DNA from 3 places in the Shewanella avicenniae genome. Region 2 is predicted to be linked to each of the others. Evidence: predicted binding sites of a transcription regulator. Region 2 holds the regulator's gene; each other region holds the start of a gene.

Region 1 (6,696 bases), 1.5 Mb from region 2:
AAATGTGGCCTTCTCTGCGAGTTTAAGACTAAAAATTTGTATTGATGTTCCCGCCTTTGCAAAAAAATGGCATATTTTGATGCTGCTTTACATTCGCGAAGATACGTTCTGCGTTCTTAGCCACACTACGCTGTAATTTACAGGATATCCTGCATGTTTGAATATATACGTCGTTGGTATCAGGCCCGCTTTAGCGATCCACAAGCGCTGACACTGATGTTTATTTTGGTGTTACTCGGGGTTGTTATCCTCTACGCCGGCAGTTTGTTGATGCCCCTTTTATTAGCCTTGGTATTTGCTTATCTGCTTGAATGGCCGGTGGCGAAAATGGCCAAGATAGGCATTAACCGCACCATGGCTGCATCGTTAGTGTTGCTGGTGTTCGTGACGGTCATGCTGATGATTACCTTTGGGGTGATCCCGAGTGTTTGGCGTCAGGCCACTGCGTTTATCGCTGAACTGCCAAAAATGCTCGATAAAGGTGTGGTGATGTTGCAGCATTTATCTCACGAGTATCCGCAATTTATCAGTAGCGCACAGATCGATACCATGATTGGCGAAGTGAAGCAGTTGATGGACTCTGAACACATGCTCAATATCATCAAGCAACTGCTGGGCTATTCAGCGTCGTTACTGGTGTTGATGGTATACGCGATTTTGGTGCCATTATTGGTGTTCTTCTTTCTTAAAGACAAAGACGAATTAATCCACGGTACTCGCCGCTTTTTACCGCGCGACCGTGAGCTAGTAAAGAAAGTTTGGTTAGAGATGGACCAACAAATTTTCAACTATATTCGTGGCAAAATCATTGAGTTAGTGATTGTGGGCGTGGTCAGTTATATCTTCTTCGCCTTGATGGGACTCAACTATGCTGCATTGTTAGGCGTTTCTGTGGGAATCTCGGTGCTGATCCCTTATGTGGGAGCGACCTTGGTGACCTTGCCAATTGCCGCTGTGGCCTTCTTCCAATGGGGCGCGAGTGCTGAATTTGGTTATTTGATGCTGGGTTACGGTGTAATTCAAGCGTTAGACGGCAACTTATTGGTGCCGTTGTTGTTCTCTGATGCTGTTGACCTTCATCCGGTGTTTATCATTGCCGCGGTGTTGGTTTTTGGTGGCCTGTGGGGCGTATGGGGCGTGTTCTTTGCGATTCCGTTGGCGTCGTTGGTGAAAGCAGTCATTAATGTATGGCCCAATGAAGATGAACCTCGGCAGCATCTCACTCATCCATAATCTTGATACAAGAAAGGCTCCAGTGGGAGCCTTTCTTTATGACAACAATTGCCTTAGTACTCTATGTGGCAACTTGGCAGATCGTTCTTTTGAATATAGTCCTGATGATATTCTTCCGCGCGATGAAACTGTTGCGCTGGCACGATTTCGGTAACGATTTGGCGTTGTCCCCATTTGCCGCTGCGCATCAGTGCCAATTTTGACGCTTCAGCTTGTGCCTTCTGGGTTTTATCGTGGAAAAATACCACGCTGCGGTACTGGGTGCCCATATCGGCACCTTGCTTGTTTAGACTGGTTGGGTTGTGGTTTTTCCAAAAAACCTCAAGTAGATCGTCATAGCTAACTTGAGACTCATCGTATTCAACTTGAACCACTTCAGCGTGACCTGTTGTTCCGGTTTTCACCTCTTTATAGGTGGTGGCGTTGTTATCGCCGCCCATGTAACCGCTGGTAGCGTTAATCACGCCGGGTACCTGACGGAAAAAATACTCAACACCCCAAAAACAACCTGCACCAAATGTGGCTAATGCCATAGTAATAAACACCATAGAAGTCTAGATGGCTATAATTTTGACAAAGCCTTTATAAGTTCGCAAGGGGCTAAACTAAAATGTTCCGAAGTTGAAGTCATGACCGCTATAACGTTTACTGCTAACATAGCGCGCAGCATTCTTACTTTGCCGTCAAAAAGGATCTTTATGACTGCCAAGCTTTGCCCTCTAACTGATTTTCTTGCCTTTACCCTGGCCAATACTTCAGTGCCTAACACACTGGGATATGCTGATTTTAGTGCCGAATTTATCGCACGTGGCATAGTGCAACTTACGCCAAAACAACCAAGTTCAACGGATATTGTGCTTTCCTGTGGTATTCACGGTAATGAAACCGCCCCAATTGAGCTGTGTAATCAATTGTTGGCTGAAATTGCCCGCGGCGAGCTGCAACTTAGACAAAGATTGCTGCTGATTTTGGGTAACCCTGAGGCAATGTTGGCAGAAACTCGCTTTGTCGATGAAAACCTGAATCGGCTGTTTTGTGGCACCCATCAAATCGGCCCTTGCAACATCGAGCGTCAGCGTGCGGCAATCATTGAAACCGCTGTCGCAGGCTTTTTTGCTGACGCAACACGCGCTCGCATTCATTGGGATCTTCACACGGCGATTCGCGGTTCCGAGCACGAAAAATTTGCCGTTTGCCCGTATCAGCCTGAACGCGGTTATCGGCAACAAACGTTAGCTTTGTTGGCCGAAGCCAGCATTGAAGCATTTCTGTTTAATCATGCAGCTGCTCATACATTCAGCTATCACAGTGCCCATCTATTTAATGCGGATGCATTTACCGTAGAGTTAGGTAAAGTAGCGCCATTTGGTGCTAACGATCTGACTAAACTTGAAAAAATGGCCTGCGTGCTGCGTAAGCTTATTGCTGCTGAATCGATAAATGTGGGCGCTGAACGCTTAGCCAAAACGGCTTTTTATCAGGTACGTCGTGTGATAAATAAAGATCATGACAGTTTTAGATTTAGTTTTAGCGATGATACCGCCAACTTTACCCGTTTCAAACAAGGCGATTTGATTGCAAGCAGCGAACAGCAAAGTATTTTTTGTGACACAGCAATCGAAGCGATTGTGTTTCCAAATGCTAAGGTACCCGTCGGCCAACGCGCGGCACTTTGTGTAGTTCCAGTACCGTTAGCGCAAGTGTGTATGTAAAGGAATTAATACGCAGGGGATACGCTAAACTTTAGGCAATAGAATCGGCTTTATTGCCGTTTGCGTAAACTTCCCTTAGTGTGCAGTCAATTATCAAACCTCGTGGGCACTGGCCCAGTGGAACGAAGAAGAGCACTCTATGAGTCAAAGTAACTTTTCTGAAGCAGTGATACATCGAGCGACTTTTATCGAGCGTGATTCACTGACCATTCCGATTTTAAAAATTCTACAGGCTGATGGCACCACCTACGAAGATGCCGTGCTGCCGCAAATCGATCAACAATTATCACAGCGGATTTTCGACGCCTGCATTTTTACCCGCGTGTTGGATGAACGAATGCTTGCCGCGCAACGTCAAGGCCGCATCAGCTTCTATATGACCTGTACTGGTGAAGAAGCCGCAGTACTTGGCAGTGTTGCAGCACTTGATGATGGCGATGTGATCCTAGCCCAATACCGTGAACACGCCGCATTGCGTTATCGCGGGTTTTCCACGCAGCAATATATGGATCAGCTGTTTAGTAATGAACAAGATTTGGGTAAAGGCCGTCAAATGCCGATCCATTACGGCATTAACGCGTTAAATTTCCAAACGATTTCTTCGCCTTTAGCGACGCAAATTCCGCAAGCTTCAGGTGTGGGTTACTCACTCAAATTGCAGCAAAAGCCGAATGTGGCTATCTGCTATTTTGGTGAGGGCGCCGCATCAGAAGGGGATTTTCACGCGGGGTTAAACATGGCGTCGGTGCATAAAGTGCCGGTGATCTTCTTCTGTCGTAACAACGGTTACGCCATCTCTACGCCTACTGAAGAGCAATACGCTGGTAATGGCATCGCCAGTCGCGGCTTAGGCTATGGCATGCACACCATTCGCGTTGATGGCAATGATATGTTGGCGGTGCTGGCTGCCACACAGCAGGCACGCGCGTATGCGGTGAAGCACTCTGCACCCGTGTTGATTGAAGCCATGACTTATCGGCTCGGCGCTCATTCATCGTCAGACGATCCATCCGGCTATCGTTCCAAAGATGAAGAGGCAAAATGGCAACAGCACGATCCGGTTAAGCGCTTCAAACTTTGGCTCATCAAAGAAGGCTGGACCACCGAGGCGGACGAGCAAGCGCTGTACAGCAAGTATCGAGATGAAGTGCTGGCAGCAGTGAAAGTGGCTGAAAAAGTGCCTTCGCCAAAAATCGATTTGTTGATTGAAGATGTATATGACCAACCGCCCCCAAGACTGAAACAGCAACTTGAGGAGCTGAAACAGCACATCGCCAAATATCCAAAAGCCTATCCAAAAACAGCAGGGAGACTGTAACCATGGCCAAAATGAACATGTTACAGGCGATTAACCAAGCACTGACGTTGGAGATGGAGCGCAATGACCGCATGCTTGTTTTCGGCGAAGATGTTGGCCATTTCGGCGGGGTTTTTCGTGCAACTTCTGGGCTGCAAGATAAGTTTGGTAAGGACCGCTGTTTCAATACGCCGCTCACGGAGCAGGGGATTGCGGGGTTTGCCAACGGTTTAGCGTCCAACGGCATGACGCCAGTGGCTGAAATTCAGTTTGCTGATTACATCTTTCCCGCATTTGACCAAATCGTGAATGAAGCGGCGAAATTTCGGTTCCGCTCTGGTAATCAATTTAACGTTGGCGGCTTAACCATTCGCACCCCATACGGCGGTGGTATTGCCGGTGGTCACTATCACTCGCAATCACCTGAGGCATATTTTACTCAGGTCGCTGGTCTCAAAGTGGTGGTGCCGCGTAATGCTTATCAAGCGAAAGGCTTACTGTTAGCCAGTATTCGCGATAACAACCCCGTGGTGTTTTTTGAACCGAAACGTCTATACCGCGCTTCAGTAAATGATGTACCTGAAGAAGATTACGAAATCCCTTTAGGCCAAGCTGAAGTCATTCAGGATGGTACTGATGTGACCGTATTGGCGTGGGGCGCACAAGTCGAAGTGGTGCAAAAAGCCTGCGATATGGCAAAAGAAGCCGGGATCAGTTGTGAACTCATTGACCTGCGCACACTTGCACCATGGGATGTTGAAGCCGTGGCGAAATCAGTGATTAAAACTGGCCGCTTGGTCATTAACCACGAAGCACCGCTCACTGGCGGTTTTGCCGGTGAAATTGCGGCGACGATTCAACAAGAATGCTTTTTGTATTTGGAATCGCCGATTATGCGGGTGTGTGGTTTAGATACACCATATCCATTGGTGCATGAAAAAGAATACATGCCTGATGCATTCAAGACCTTTGAAGCAATCAAAGCCTCAGTAAATTATTAGGAGTTGTTGATGATTAAGGATTTTATTCTTCCTGATATCGGCGAAGGTGTTGTTGAATGTGAGCTGATGGAGTGGCTGATTGCTGAAGGCGATAGCATTGCGGAAGATCAGCCGGTGTGCGAAGTCATGACCGATAAAGCCTTGGTGCAGATCCCTGCGCCTTATGCTGGGCTAGTGACCAAGCTCTTCTATAAACAAGGTGAAATCGCCAAAGTGCACCAGCCACTCTTTTCGGTGCAATTGGCTGATGAAACTTTGAGTGATGTCGTTACTGCTGCAGCAGTGGTTGAACCAGCGACTCAGTCGCTAAGCGCCCCATCGGTAATCGGCCAAGCATCAGGTGGCGCGTTGCAAGATTTCCTTCTGCCCGATATTGGTGAAGGGATTGTTGAATGTGAGTTGGTTGAATGGTTGGTTACTGAAGGTGAAGCGATTCAAGAAGATCAGCCTGTATGCGATGTGATGACTGACAAAGCCTTGGTGCAAATCCCTGCGATGTCTGCAGGCGTGGTTACCAAGCTTTATTGGCAAAAAGGTGACATTGCCAAAGTTCACGCACCGCTGTATCAAATCCAATTGGCGCAATCAGAGAGTTCTGCCGCTGTAGTGTCTGAGTCAGCAGCGACTCAAACTGCGCAAGTTTCGCAAACAACGGCTGCATCATCTTCGGCTGACGTTGTGCGTTCAGGTAAAGCGGTTGCAAGCCCGGCAGTAAGACGGATGGCGCGTAGCTATGATGTTGATATCGCCTTAGTGGCGGGCAGCGGTAAACACGGTCGTGTGTATAAAGAGGATATTACTCGCTACCTCGAAAGCGCTGCGCCCGAGGCTGTGAAGCCAGCGGCAACGAGCACTGTCGCTAAGACGATTGTTGATGCGCCCATTCAAGCAGCGGTGAATGCTGCTGCGGATCGCGTGCAGCCGATTAAGGGCGTGCAAGCAGCAATGGCTAAGCAGATGAGTGAATCAGTTGCGACAATTCCGCATTTCACTTACTGTGAAGAGATCGACATGACCGCATTAGTGAAGTTACGTGAACGGCTGAAATCAAAATACAGTAACGATGAACGTAAGTTGACCTTGATGCCATTTATCATGAAATCTTTGTCGTTGGCGTTAAATGAATTCCCGATCATCAATAGTCAGGTAAATGCCGCATGTACCGAGCTGACCTATAAATCTCGGCATAATATCGGCATGGCGGTGGACTCTAAAGTTGGCTTATTGGTGCCCAATATCAAAGATGTACAACAGAAATCGATTTTACAGCTGGCAACCGATATTACTCGCTTAACCAATGCCGCGCGTTCTGGTCGGCTTGCGGCTGACGATATGAAAGATGGCACCATTACCATTTCCAACATTGGAGTGATTGGTGGAACAGTTGCAACGCCGATCATCAATAAGCCTGAAGTGGCCATTGTTGCGCTCGGAAAAATCCAACGGTTACCGA
Region 2 (6,696 bases):
CGTGACCGTGTGTCCAACCAACGCCTTGGTGTTTGGCGATGCCAACGATGCCAGCTCCGAAGTGGCACAAATCATCGCAACTCGCGCAACTTACCGCGACAAAGTCCATCTGGGCGCAGAGCCTCGGGTGTATCGAATTCCCGCCAAAAAAGGAGGAATCGCATCATGAACAATATTTGGGGCGACATGAGCCAATATGATCCGGTGACTTGGCACTGGGTAATCGCGGTCTATCTGTTTCTGGCGGGGTTGTCCGCTGGGGCGGTCATGGTGGCATTGGCGCTACGCTGGGCCAAAGGCGAACAGTTTGAAAGCCCAATTATCAAAGCGGCGGCACTGGTGGCACCGCTGGCGATCTGTTTAGGCATGCTGTGTTTGGTGTTTGACCTGACCAAACCGTTCCACTTCTGGCTGATTTTGATTAACTACAATCTCAGCTCAGTGATGTCGATTGGGGTGATTGCACTGCTGCTCTACATTCCGCTGACCTTTGCCTATGCGCTGCTGGTATTCCGTGCGCCATTAGCCAACTGGCCGCTATTGGGCGGAGTTGCCGAGGCGTTGCTTGGATGGCGCAAACCGCTGGAAGTGTTGCTGTTTGGCTTAGGGATTGTGGTGGGCGCTTACACTGGCTTTTTGATCTCTGCCATGAATGTGTACCCGATGCTCAATACCGCAATTTTACCGGCGCTGTTCTTGGTGTCAGGGATTTCTGCAGGTGCAGCGGCCAATGCCTTAGTCGCATTGATTTGGTTTAAAACCGATAGCCATAGCGCCGAAATCAGTGGCTTGCATAGGGTTGAGCTGCCTGTTGTGGGTATCGAGATGCTGTTTCTGCTGATGCTGTTCTCCGCGCTGTACTTCAAAGGTGGTGCGGCAGCATCGGCGCTGGCGTCACTGACCACGGGCCAATGGGCAGTAGTGTTCTGGGCGCTGGTGGTTGGGGTGGGCTTTGGTATTCCGCTGTTATCACGGTTACTCCCTGCCGAGCTGCGTCATGGCAAAGGCGTGACCGTATTAGCGGCCTGCGCCAGTTTGACCGGAGTATTGGCACTGCGGCACTTCATTTTGTATGCCGGTCAAAGCTATATCAGTTAAGCGCCGCGTCAGTTAAAAGCGACATCCGTGAAACGCAAGCTAAGTTAGTTGTGGTTGTTAGCGTCTTTGAGCCCGCCATTGCGGGCTCTTTTTTTACCAGCTTAAACAGGATTTAACTGTTAATACCAAGACGTTGAGGCTACAAAGCGCAAGCGTAAATTGACGTGTGCGGCGCCGGTCAATATAAGGCACGATAAAATTCGACACCCAAAATCCGATAAATACCGCTGGGACGAGCACCAATGCCAGTAATAGATGGTGCCAATGTAGTTTGCCAACGCACAATAAGATCAGCAGGCTGAGCAAACTCGCAAGCGCAAAAAAGGCCGACAGTGCCGCACGAAACTTACCCGCATCACGCCCCGTAAGCAGCAGCGCCATTGGTGGGCCGCCAATGCCAGCAATAGTGCCAAAAATCCCCGAAAAGATACCAGCGATAAACATGGTGACTCGGTTCACCGCAATACTGTAGTGCTTTACATTGAGCAGAATCGCAATTGCCACAATCGCGGCAATCATTAAGCCCAGTACAGGCTGCGGTGCCAGCAATAATAAAGTGGCGCCAATTAAGCCGCCGGGAATACGCCCCACTAAGCCCCATTGCAAGCCATTAAATTCAAGATGGCTGCGTTCGCGCACTAGCGTGAGTAACGAGATAGTGAATCCCATTAAAATCACTGGCACAGGAACCAATTCAGGGTCAACAATATAGAGTAGCGGTGCGGAGACAACGGCTAGGCCGAAGCCGATGAGGCTTTGTACCACAGCCCCAGAAAAGATAATCAGCGAGGCGAGTAGCAGCGTGGTGGGGTCGATAAGTGACTGCATGATGATAAGTAAGCATTAAAGCGGTCAAAGACCGCTTTAATGATTAACGGCAAGCGTTATTCTAACTCTTCCCATTCAATGCCCATTTCGTCCATCAGACGTTTGGCATCGGCAGGAATACTATCGGGTTGATCCTTACATAGATCGCCATCGTTCGGTAAGGGTTGACCTGTGTAAGCATGCAGGAAGGCTTCACACAACAGTTCGCTGTTGGTGGCATGACGTAAATTGTTTACTTGGCGGCGCGTACGCTCATCAGTCAAAATCTTCAGCACTTTGAGCGGAATCGATACAGTGATTTTTTTCACTTGTTCGTTCTTCTTGCCGTGCTCAGCGTATGGGCTGATGTATTCTCCGTTCCATTCAGTCATCGTTGCACCTGCTATATCTTAAATTCGCCGCCGATTTTAACCGCTAAAGGCAGCCAGTCAAATGTCGGTAGGCAAAAACTGTGTTGGATAGATAGAATTCTATACTTTTAGATGTCTAAACGTCTATATGCCTATTGACGATAGTGGTTAGCTTGGTAGAATTTAGACGTCCAGACATCTATAGATGTTGAACCGCATGCAGAGGAGTCGAAAATGACACAGCGGAAAATAGCAACAGCGGCTGTCCGTCAAGGGATTGAATCCGATACACAGCACGGGGCCGTGGTTCCGCCGATTTATCTTTCGACTAACTATGCCTTTGATGGCCACAAAAATCCACGTGCGTTTGATTACAGTCGTTCAGGTAACCCAACCCGTTCGATTCTCGGCGATGCGCTCGGTGAATTAGAACAAGGTTGCCCGGGCGTAATCACTGCCAGTGGTATGGCGGCGATTACGCTGGTCACCAGCTTGCTTGGGCCAAACGACCTATTGATAGTGCCGCACGATTGTTACGGTGGCAGCTATCGTTTGTTCACCAATCTGGCCAAGAAAGGCAGCTTTAAGCTGCTGGTGGTTGATCAAACCGATGCCAATGCAGTCAATCAAGCCTTTGCGCAAACGCCAAAAATGGTATGGATTGAAACCCCTTCCAACCCGTTAGTGCGGGTGGTGGATATTGCGGCGATGGCCGCTGAATGCCAAAAGGTTGGTGCGCTGCTGGTGGCGGATAACACCTTCTTATCCCCCGCGCTGCAACAACCGTTGACCTTGGGTGCCGATATCGTGGTGCACTCCACCACCAAATACATCAATGGTCACAGCGATGTGATTGGCGGTGCCGTCATTGCCAAAGATCCTGCGGTGTCTGAGCAACTGCACTGGTGGTCAAATACCCTTGGCTTGACCGGCGGCGCGTTTGACAGTTACCTCACGCTGCGTGGTTTACGCACTTTGTCATTGCGCATTCGCGAGCATCAAAGTAACGCCGAACAAATAGTTGCGTTATTAAGCAACAGCGATCAAGTAGACAAGGTATATTATCCAGGGTTGAAATCGCATCCCGGCCATGAGATCGCTGCCAAGCAACAAAAAGGCTTTGGTGCCATGCTGAGTTTCGAGCTCAAGGGTGGCGAGCAAGAAGTGGCGGCATTTTTAAGCGCACTTAACTATTTTTCAGTGGCGGAAAGTTTAGGCGGGGTGGAAAGCCTCGTGGCAGTTCCGGCCACCATGACCCATCGTGCGATGGAGCCAGCAGCTCGCGCTGAAGCTGGCATTAAAGAGACACTGATCCGCCTGTCGGTCGGTATTGAAGATCCGCAAGACCTGCTGAATGATATCGCTGCGGGCCTCGCTGCTGTTGCAGCTTGCTGAATATTGGAGCATTAAACGAGATGGCGCGTAGTCACTTGCATAAATTTGGCGGCTCAAGTCTGGCAGACCCAGATTGCTATCGCCGCGTTGCGCATATCCTGCTTACTCATGGACGCCCAGATGATTTGGTCGTGGTGTCGGCGGCAGGTAAAACCACCAATTTCCTCTACAAATTACTCGCCCTGCGCGAAGCCAAGCAGTTGTGGCAAGAAGAGCTGCAAGTGCTGATGAACTATCAGCAAAACTTGATTGAACAGCTGCTAGGCAACGAGCAAGCGCGGCAACTGCGCGAGCGTTTGAGTTCAGATCGCTCGCAGCTGATGACCTTATTGCAACTCGAGCAACTGAGCGAATACCAATGCAGCGAAGTGGTGAGCTTTGGTGAGCGTTGGTCCGCCCGTTTGATGGCGGCACTGTTACGTGAATCGGGCGTTGCCGCCAGCAACATCGATGCGCGACAGCTGCTGATTGCCGATGAAGGCGCAGTACCGAAAATCCGCACCGAGGCATCGCGCGAGTTGGTGCAAAAAACGCTGCAGGAACATCCTGATGAGCGCTTGGTGATCACCGGGTTTATCTGCGCCAACCCGAACGGTGAAACGCTGTTGTTGGGGCGCAATGGCTCTGACTTTAGCGCCACCTTGATTGCCAGCCTCGCCGATATCGATCGCGTTACCATTTGGACCGATGTCGAAGGGGTATTCAATGCCGATCCGAACAAGATCCAAGGTGCTAAGCTACTGAAAACCATGTCATTGGTTGAAGCAGATCGCTTGGCACGCCTTGGTTCGCCGGTGCTGCACTCGCGCACACTGCAACCGCTGTTTGACACTCAGGTCAGCTTAGCGGTGCGCTCAAGCTATGCGCCGCAAACCGAATTTACCCTGGTGACGCCGCAATGCGACGCGGCTAGTGCGCCAGTGGTGACTAATCTGGATGAAGTGCTGTCGATCACTTTCCAATTAGACAGTGAGTGGAATGCATTATTTGACGCCTTTATTGCCGCAGGGTTACGCCCGTTAGCGCATTGGCAACACAGCAAATTCCGCCATGAAGTGGTGTTCACCCCGGAACTGCGTAAGCAAGCCCAAGCGCTGTTGACATCCGTCAGCGCTGAGTTGCAGATTAGCGATATTCAAGAACATCTCGGCTTTGGCTTAGTCGCCTTGGTGAGCAGTGCCGCCGCGCAGTATCGTCGCAGTTTTGCCCGTTTGCTCAGCCGTGATGCGCGGCCGCTGTATCAAGATGAATTGAGCCTCGTGACCTTAGTGCCACAAGGCCAAGTGTCGCTGCTGACCCAAAAAGTACATCGCCGCTGTGCTGGACCGCGTAAACGCATCGGCATTATTGTGCTGGGTGTTGGCAACATTGGTGAAGCTTGGTTGAACTTGTTTGAAAGCGCGCAAAAGCGTTTGAGCCGTGAGCTAGAAGCCCAAGTTGAACTGGTCGGCATCGTGCGCTCGCGTGAAGCATTAGTGGATGATAACGGTATCAGCAGCAGCGATTGGCAAGCGCGGATGGCTAACGAAGCCACGCCGTATCAATATGATCACTTGTTTGAGCGCATTGAAACTCTGACCGCCGATGAGTTGGTAGCGCTCGACATCAGTGCCAGTGCGGCGCTGACTTTGCAATACCCAGAGTTTTTCAGCCGCGGCATTCACATGGTCAGCGCCAATAAGTTGGCCGGTTCTGGCCCGCTAACTTTCTATCGTGAACTGAAGCAGATGCTCAGTAACCGCCGCTTGTTCTGGCGTTATAACGCCAGCTGTGGTGCCGGTTTACCGATCCAACATGCGTTGAACGATCTGCATAACAGCGGTGACTCAGTGGCGGCAATTGGCGGTATCTTTTCTGGCACTTTGTGTTGGCTATTTGAACAATATGATGGGGTAAAACCTTTCTCTGAATTGGTGCTGCAAGCCAAGGGCTTGGGCATTACCGAGCCCGATCCGCGTGACGATCTCTCTGGCCGTGATATGCAACGTAAGCTGCTGATTTTGGCCCGCGAGATTGGTTTAGAGTTAGAGCTGGAAGATATTCAATTGAGTTCACTGGTGCCCGCTAATCTGGTGGATGTGCCGTTGGATGAGTTTCTGGCGCGCATGCATGAGATGGATGATGATTTGGCGCAACAGTTTGCTGCGGCCAATGAGCAAAACAAAGTGTTGCGTTACGTGGCGGCGTTGGATCGTTCAGGTGATAGCCTTCAAGCGGAAGTTTCATTGCAATGGGTGGAAAACTCGCATCCGTATGCCAACTTAACCCCTGGTGACAACGTATTTGTTATTCGCAGTACCTTCTATCAAGGCAATCCGCTGATCATTCGTGGTCCGGGGGCGGGGCGCGAAGTCACTGCTGCTGCGGTGCAGTCTGATTTAGTGCAGATCTGTAAAGATTTGTTGCAAGACTAACCGATTCGCCGTCTCAACCGCACGCGAAAAAAGCTCCTTCGGGAGCTTTTTTGTTGGAGATCAATGCCAACGCTTTGGGTAGGTTCAAGCCCAGTTAAAGATGCTAACAGTATGCTTATTAAAGAGAATTTACATTTGTGCTCTTGGTGATGGTCGACTGTGTTTGTATTATGAAAGTTCCAATGCATCATTGCTTAATGTCGATAAGGATATCCAATGAAATTCATCTCTGCTGCTGCAGCGGTTGTCGTTGCTGCCTCTACCTTGCCTGCTGTCGCGGGCGAAACGCACTTCAGCCTTACCGGTGGCTTGCCGTTTATGGTGATCCCCGAAGTCTCCTATCACCCAAATGACCAACAGCGTTGGTTCGCCAACTACAAAGTGGGGTTGGATGATGGTGTATCCGCCGGTTTTGAACAGGCAGTGGATGATAATAATCGCCATGCGCTGGGGATTGTTGCTGGCGCTCTTGGGGTGCGTAATGGCCATAAGGAATGGTGTGGTAGTGACAGCGAGTCCGGCAGTGTTGGTTATACGATGGGCTGCGCAATTGGCACTGCGCTTGCTGAACCCTTTGATAATCATACGGTAAACGGGCTAGGCGTGAGTTA
Region 3 (6,696 bases), 310 kb from region 2:
CGTTAAGCTCGCCTTGATTCAGCATCATCTGCAAGAATTTGGCGTAATCACCAATCGGACCATTGAGGCCAATCGCCCCTTCGGCATAGCGATGATCGCTGGCAACCGCGCCTTGGCGATACAGATTTGGCTCCGCCACCAATTTGCCATCAATACTGCTATAGGCGCTCACAAAGCGACTCAGTTTATCAGGAGCATAGAACCAAGCAGTGTCGTTCATACCCAATGGTTTGAGCACCTTATTAGTCACATATTGCTGTAGCGATTGGCCGCTGATGCGTTCAATCAAGTAAGCCAACATATTGGTGCTGACGTGATAGCGCCACTCGCTGCCAGGATCAAGCCCCAGCGGCCAGCGCGCCAACTCCTGCATCTCATCTTGTAAATAGGGCCGTTGATAGTTATCACTGTGGCTCCGTTGCCCCGCCGGATATTGGCTGACGGGTTTACCATCCCACACCAACGTGGGCAGATCGGTTTGCTCGGCATCGCCCCAACGCAATTTCGGCACTTGCCCAGCGTTAAAGCCCGCCGTGTGCGACAACAGATGCACAAAGGTCATCGGCGTTGCCACTGGCCGCGTTTGATAGCTGCCATCGGAATTGATGTGGGTTAATACTGTGTTGGGGATCTCAGGGAAATAGTTCGCTACCGGATCATTCACATCCACCAATCCCTGCTCGACCAGCGTCATAAACGCGACTGAGATAATCGCCTTGGTTTGCGAAAACAGCACATAGTAGTCATCGGTGGCGACCGGGATCTGCTGCTCGATGTTTTTCCAGCCAAAGCCCTTTTGATACACGATCTGACCGTTCTTGGCGACCAAGGTCACCACATTGGCGAGCTTATGACTGTCGATAAAGGATTGCAGTAGCGCATCAAGCTTCTGTTGCTCCGCCAGATTGAGCGGCTCCGCCTGATTGAGCTGCAATGGCGCAGATTGGCTGGTGAGCTGGGTGTCAGCAGCAGTGGCAAATTGCGCCAGCATTACCCCACCGGCGCAGCTTAAAAACCACAGAGCTTGGCGCCATAAACGGGATGATTTGCAAGTAGTTGAGTGGCGATGCAACACAAGGCGAGTCCTCCGCAGAAGCTGAAGTAGCAATTATCGTCACCATTTATAATACAAATAAGTAACAATAAATAGCTTCAGCTTACGAGAAGCGCGACAGACTCACACAGTGACAGCACGCGAACCAGCGTTTAACTGAATTGCTGCACTAAGGTTCGCGAGACTGATAGAAGGAAACTTACTTGGCGTCGGGGCGTTTCACCACGGCGGCGGTCATACGCGAGATGCAGGTCAATTCACCGGCGGCATTGTAGATTTTAACTTCCCACACCGAGGTGCGGCGGCCAAGATGGATCGGCTTGGCAATGGCTTTGATCTCGCCGCTGCGCGCCGCTTTTATGTGGTTGGCATTAATCTCTTGGCCGACACAGTAATACTGCTCAAAATCGACCGCGAAATTAGCGGCATAGCTGGCTACCGTCTCCGCCAGCACCACATTGGCGCCGCCGTGCACCATACCAATGGGGTTATGTATTGCGGGGGTTGCGGGCATGGTAGCCACTAAATAATCATCGCCGATTTCAGTGACTTTAATGCCCATGGTTTGCATCAAACTGCCTTTGCCGCCCAAGCCTTTATCCAAACGGGCACAGTCTTCTAATGTCACTTCACGAAACCAAATACTCATGGAGAATTTCCTTAGCTTAAATTTTATTGAGCGCAGCCAACTGCTGATTGTGCAGCTTACTGAGGCTGACCATGGCGCAAATGGCGCCAATCAAGGCCATTAACATGTCAGATTGGGTGTCCCACACATACCCTTGGGTGCCTAAAAAGGCTTCGGCGCTATCGCCGGTTGCGGCGGCAACCCACCATTCAATGAGTTCATAAAAGGCCGACAACGCCAGCGCAAAGCAGCAACATAAAAAGCCACACCAACCGCTCGGTTTCAATACCTCGTTGCGCAACAATACTTCACGGCACAACATGGCGGGAATAAAGCCTTGGGCAAAATGGCCGAGTTTGTCGTAGTTGTTGCGTTGCCAATCGAACAGCGAGGAGATCCAATCAAATAGGGGTACTTCGGCGTAGGTGTATTTGGCGCCGACGAATAAAATACAACAATGGATCAGTATCAACAGCGAAATTAACCCGGTCGGGCGATGCTTAAGATAGAAAAAACCGAGCAGCGGCAGGGCGATTAATCCGGGCAAGGCTTCCATCCACCAAGTAAACATATCGTGGGGCTGGTACACCGACCAGAGCAGCACCATTGCATAAACTAATAGCCAAACAGCGTTTTTTTTCAATTTTCTACTCCCAGATCAGCATTGTTCTAGAACTAAAATAAACACTTTAGCCATCTAGCCCTCCACAGCGACCAAAAAAGGTGCTAATTTGAGCCTTGTGTTGAGGGGGAGCTTAACACATCACGCATCAAACTATCGTTAAGGGGTATCGAAATCATGGCGAAACATTCGCTGGACAAGGACAAAATTAAGTTCCTGCTGTTGGAAGGCGTTCACCAAACGGCTGTTGAAGTACTGCAGCGTGCTGGTTACACCAACATCGAATATCACAAAGGTGCACTGTCTGGTGACGAATTAACTAACGCCATCAAAGATGCACATTTTGTTGGGATCCGTTCCCGCACTCAATTGACCGCAGAAGTGCTGCAACAAGCAGAAAAACTGGTCGGTGTTGGCTGTTTTTGTATCGGTACCAACCAAGTGGATTTAAAAGCCGCAGAGTTGCTCGGTGTACCAGTATTTAACGCGCCATTCTCAAACACCCGTTCTGTGGCAGAGCTGGTGATTGGTGAAATCATTATGCTGATGCGCGGTATCCCTCAACGCAGTGCCTCGGCTCATCGTGGCGGTTGGATTAAAAGTGCCAAAGGCAGCTATGAAGTCCGCGGCAAAACCTTAGGTATCATCGGCTACGGCCACATTGGTACTCAGTTGGGCATTCTGGCTGAAACCTTAGGTATGCGCGTGGTGTTTTACGATATCGAAGACAAACTGCCACTGGGTAACGCCAGTCAAATCCGTTCACTGGCGGAGATGTTGGCACAATCTGACGTAGTCAGTTTGCACGTTCCCGAAACCCCTTCAACGCAAAACATGTTTGGCGCAGCTGAACTTGAAGCAATGAAGCAAGGTGCGTTCGTGATCAACGCTTCACGCGGTACGGTAGTGGATATCGATGCGCTGGCAGCGGCGTTGAGCTCAGAAAAAATTGCCGGTGCGGCAATCGACGTGTTCCCAGTTGAGCCAAAATCAAACGATGACGAATTCCAAAGCCCACTGCGCGGTTTTGATAACGTGATTCTGACCCCGCACGTTGGCGGTAGCACCGAAGAAGCGCAAGAAAACATCGGCATTGAAGTGGCCGGTAAACTGGCGAAATACTCAGACAACGGTTCAACCGTATCTGCGGTTAACTTCCCTGAAGTATCGCTGCCGCAATATCATGAAACCTCACGCTTGTTGCACATCCACAACAACCGTCCTGGTATACTGATCAAGATTAACCAAGCCTTCTCTGAAAAAGGCATCAACATCGCTGCACAATATCTGCAAACTACGCCAGATATCGGTTATGTGGTGATGGAAGTCAACACCAGCCAAGCGGCTGAAGCGCTAGAACAGTTGAAAGGCATCGAAGGCACAATTCGTACTCGCCTGCTCTACTAAGCTCAGCGCAAAACATAAGCTCAGCGTAAAACCGCAATTTTATCGGGCGTCCATTGTGACGCCCTGTTTATTTGCGCCAAATCCGCGTTACAATCGCTGCACTTTGATTGCAACTTATTGCAGGACATTTCTTATGAGCATTTCTGTCATTGCACCCACTTGGGCTCTGGACGCCGGTACGCCGGACTTACTGCTTTCACCACTGACGCATCTTGGCATCATCAGCGTAACCGGTGAACAAAACCGCAGCTTTATTCACGGCCAAGTCACCGCCGATATCACCTCGTTAGCGGCCAACGATTGGCGTTGGGGCGCACACTGTGACGCGCGCGGTAAGATGCAGTCAGCATTTCGCGTGTTCAGTGTTGGCGATACCCTAATACTGCTGATGCCAACAGATACCCTTGCAGGCGATCTGCCAGAATTTAAAAAATACGCTGTATTTAGCAAAGCCGAACTGACTGACGCCTCAGCGGAATATCGTTTGTTGGGCGTTGCTGGTAGCCAAGCACAAAGCTGGTTGAAAGGTAAATTTGCCGCATTTGATGCCGACCAGAAAGTATCGCAGCTGGAAAATGGCGCAATTTTGCAAGATGGCGAGCGCTATATTGTGCTGCTGCCAAGCGCAGAGTTTGAAGCATTAGTTGCCAGCGAAACCTTAGTGGATAGCTTGGCATGGCGCGCGTTGGAGATCCAAGCCGGCTACCCTAACCTGCCTGCCGCACACCAAGGCCAATTTGTACCGCAGATGTGTAACCTGCAAGCTGTGGGCGGTATCAGCTTTACCAAAGGCTGCTACATGGGCCAAGAAACCGTGGCGCGGATGAAATATCGCGGCGGTAACAAACGCGCACTGTATATTTTGCAAGGCCAAGCAACTGCCGTTGTTGGCGTTGATACTCAACTGGAAATCGCGGTTGAAGATGGCTTCCGTCCAGTAGGTGCTATCATCGAAGTGGCGCAGCAAGCCGAGCTGCTGCTGTTAACTGCCGTACTGCCAAACGACACAGAAGTGGGCGCAAAACTGCGGATTGCTGATGATACTGGCAGCGAACTGACTGTCATGCCACTGCCCTACTCGCTCGACGAAGAGTAACCGCTTTAGGCTTATGCTGCGCTTAGGCTAAGCCTTACGTTCGCTTAGGCTCTGAGAATAATAAAAAACGGAATACAGTTAGCGCTGTGTTCCGTTTTTTATACGCGCTTTATCGAGTCCTTTCATCATCGTGCCGATACTATTGAGTAGAATGAACTATTCGGGGCATCACTACGTAGTTAACTGCTCCAACCATTAAGATTTTTGCTAAGCTAATTCACTAGCAAGCTCGCGCAAGCGGTAACAAGCAAGGACACGCATGACCCACTCTTCTCACGCTGCTGTGGTTACTCTTACTCAAATCACCAAAGGGTTTGATGACGGTGGCCAATACCATCAAGTACTCAACCAACTTAACCTCAGTATTTTACCCGGCGAAACCGTTGCCCTAACCGGCCCGAGCGGCAGTGGCAAAAGTACGCTGCTGAATATTATTGGTGGCTTTGAGCAAGCCGATAGTGGTGAGCTGAGTTTATTGGGCAACAGCACCCAACGCTGGGGTGATGCCGAGTGGAGTGCGTTTCGGCGCCGCTCGCTCGGGGTGGTGTTTCAACAATATAACCTGCTGACGCCCTTGAATGTGGCCGACAACATTCAGTTCCCGCTGAGCCTATTAGGCGAGCGTTGGAATGACTGGTGCGATTATCTGGTCAACAAGTTGGGTATTGCGGAATTGACCCAGCGCGCGGTGGAGCAGTTATCCGGTGGGCAGCAGCAACGGGTGGCCATTGCGCGGGCTCTGGCGCATCGCCCAGCACTGTTGTTGGCCGATGAACCGACCGGCAACCTCGATGCCAACGCGGGTGATGAAGTGATGCAGTTGTTGGTGAAACTGGCCGCCGATGCCGGCACCAGTATTTTAATGGTGACTCACAGCGACACCGCCGCCCAATACATGACTCGCCGTTGGCACCTCGAACAAGGCAAGATCCATGAGTAGTGTGGCGCTCGCTTGGCAAGCGTTAAGGGTATATATCGCCCATTACCGCAAAGCGCCATTGCAGGCAGGCGCTATTCTGCTGGGGGTGATTTTGGCGGTCACCCTGCTAGTCGGCGTTAAAGCCACTAATGATAATGCCGTGCACAGTTACCAAGACGCGGGCGAAGCCTTGGGGGCTCAAGCTAGTCTGTTCCTCTCCAGCAAAAGTCGCCGCGGTAATATTGATGAGAACAGCTACTTTGCCCTCAAGTCCGCCGGCATCACGGCGATGCCGGTACTCAGCGGCGATTTAGATGATGCCGACGGCCGCCCTTGGCATATCACCGGCAGCGATGTGATTGCAGCGCTCGCCGCCATTGGTCAGCATAGTGGTTCAAACGCCTCAGCAACGCCTGAATTTAATCCCTTTGGCAGTTTACCGTTAGACCGCTTACTCGCTGGCGCGCCGTTAGTTGTGATGAGCCAAAGCCAGTTTGAAGCGCTCGGTTTTAGCAAAGTTACCGCACCGAAATGGCTGCTGGGTGGCATTGAACTCACGCCCATTGCGCTACCGGATAGCAGTAATCTGGGGCACCGCTTATTTATGGATATTAGCCTTGCCCAGCAACTGCTGGGGCATCCACAGCAACTGAGTTATATCGCGCTATTTGGCGATGCCGAGCAGTTACAGCCGCAGTTAGCACAGCTATTGCCGCTCAATGAACTGCTGATCACCGCCCAAGATAAAGGCCAAGCGCTAACCGATTTAACCGCCAGTTTTCATCTCAACTTAAACGCTATGGCGATGCTGGCATTTTTGGTGGGGCTGTTTATCGCGTACAACGGCGTGCGTTATAGCTTGATGAAACGGCAGCGACTGCTGATCCAGTTAATGCAGCAAGGGATTGGTCGCCAAGCGATTTTCACCAGTCTGTTGGCCGAGCTGTTTTTACTGGTATTAGTCGGCTCT

The links. Region 2 encodes MetJ, which represses methionine synthesis genes. Its sites were predicted from a motif close to TAGACGTCTAGACGTCTA; they were not measured.
Region 1: a site for MetJ is predicted at 1,781-1,798, ahead of msrA (peptide-methionine (S)-S-oxide reductase MsrA). Genes of this name have one in related genera too.
Region 3: a site for MetJ is predicted at 2,373-2,390, ahead of serA (phosphoglycerate dehydrogenase). Genes of this name have one in related genera too.

Annotation. Positions count from the first base shown of each region.
Region 1 is NZ_CP071503.1:2,111,798-2,118,493, reverse strand. It holds gene JYB87_RS09365 (AI-2E family transporter) at 154-1,233, shown strand; gene msrA (peptide-methionine (S)-S-oxide reductase MsrA) at 1,287-1,766, opposite strand; gene astE (succinylglutamate desuccinylase) at 1,932-2,945, shown strand; gene JYB87_RS09350 (thiamine pyrophosphate-dependent dehydrogenase E1 component subunit alpha) at 3,085-4,263, shown strand; gene JYB87_RS09345 (alpha-ketoacid dehydrogenase subunit beta) at 4,266-5,243, shown strand; gene JYB87_RS09340 (dihydrolipoyllysine-residue acetyltransferase) at 5,253-6,696, shown strand, end outside.
Region 2 is NZ_CP071503.1:3,566,862-3,573,557, reverse strand. It holds gene JYB87_RS15735 (4Fe-4S dicluster domain-containing protein) at 1-169, shown strand, start outside; gene nrfD (NrfD/PsrC family molybdoenzyme membrane anchor subunit) at 166-1,098, shown strand; gene JYB87_RS15725 (sulfite exporter TauE/SafE family protein) at 1,192-1,926, opposite strand; gene metJ (met regulon transcriptional regulator MetJ) at 1,983-2,297, opposite strand; gene metB (cystathionine gamma-synthase) at 2,511-3,671, shown strand; gene JYB87_RS15710 (bifunctional aspartate kinase/homoserine dehydrogenase II) at 3,692-6,085, shown strand; gene JYB87_RS15705 (hypothetical protein) at 6,302-6,696, shown strand, end outside.
Region 3 is NZ_CP071503.1:3,254,263-3,260,958, forward strand. It holds gene JYB87_RS14445 (serine hydrolase domain-containing protein) at 1-991, opposite strand, end outside; gene JYB87_RS14450 (PaaI family thioesterase) at 1,254-1,703, opposite strand; gene JYB87_RS14455 (DUF2238 domain-containing protein) at 1,720-2,325, opposite strand; gene serA (phosphoglycerate dehydrogenase) at 2,482-3,711, shown strand; gene ygfZ (tRNA-modifying protein YgfZ) at 3,845-4,807, shown strand; gene JYB87_RS14470 (ABC transporter ATP-binding protein) at 5,067-5,747, shown strand; gene JYB87_RS14475 (ABC transporter permease) at 5,740-6,696, shown strand, end outside.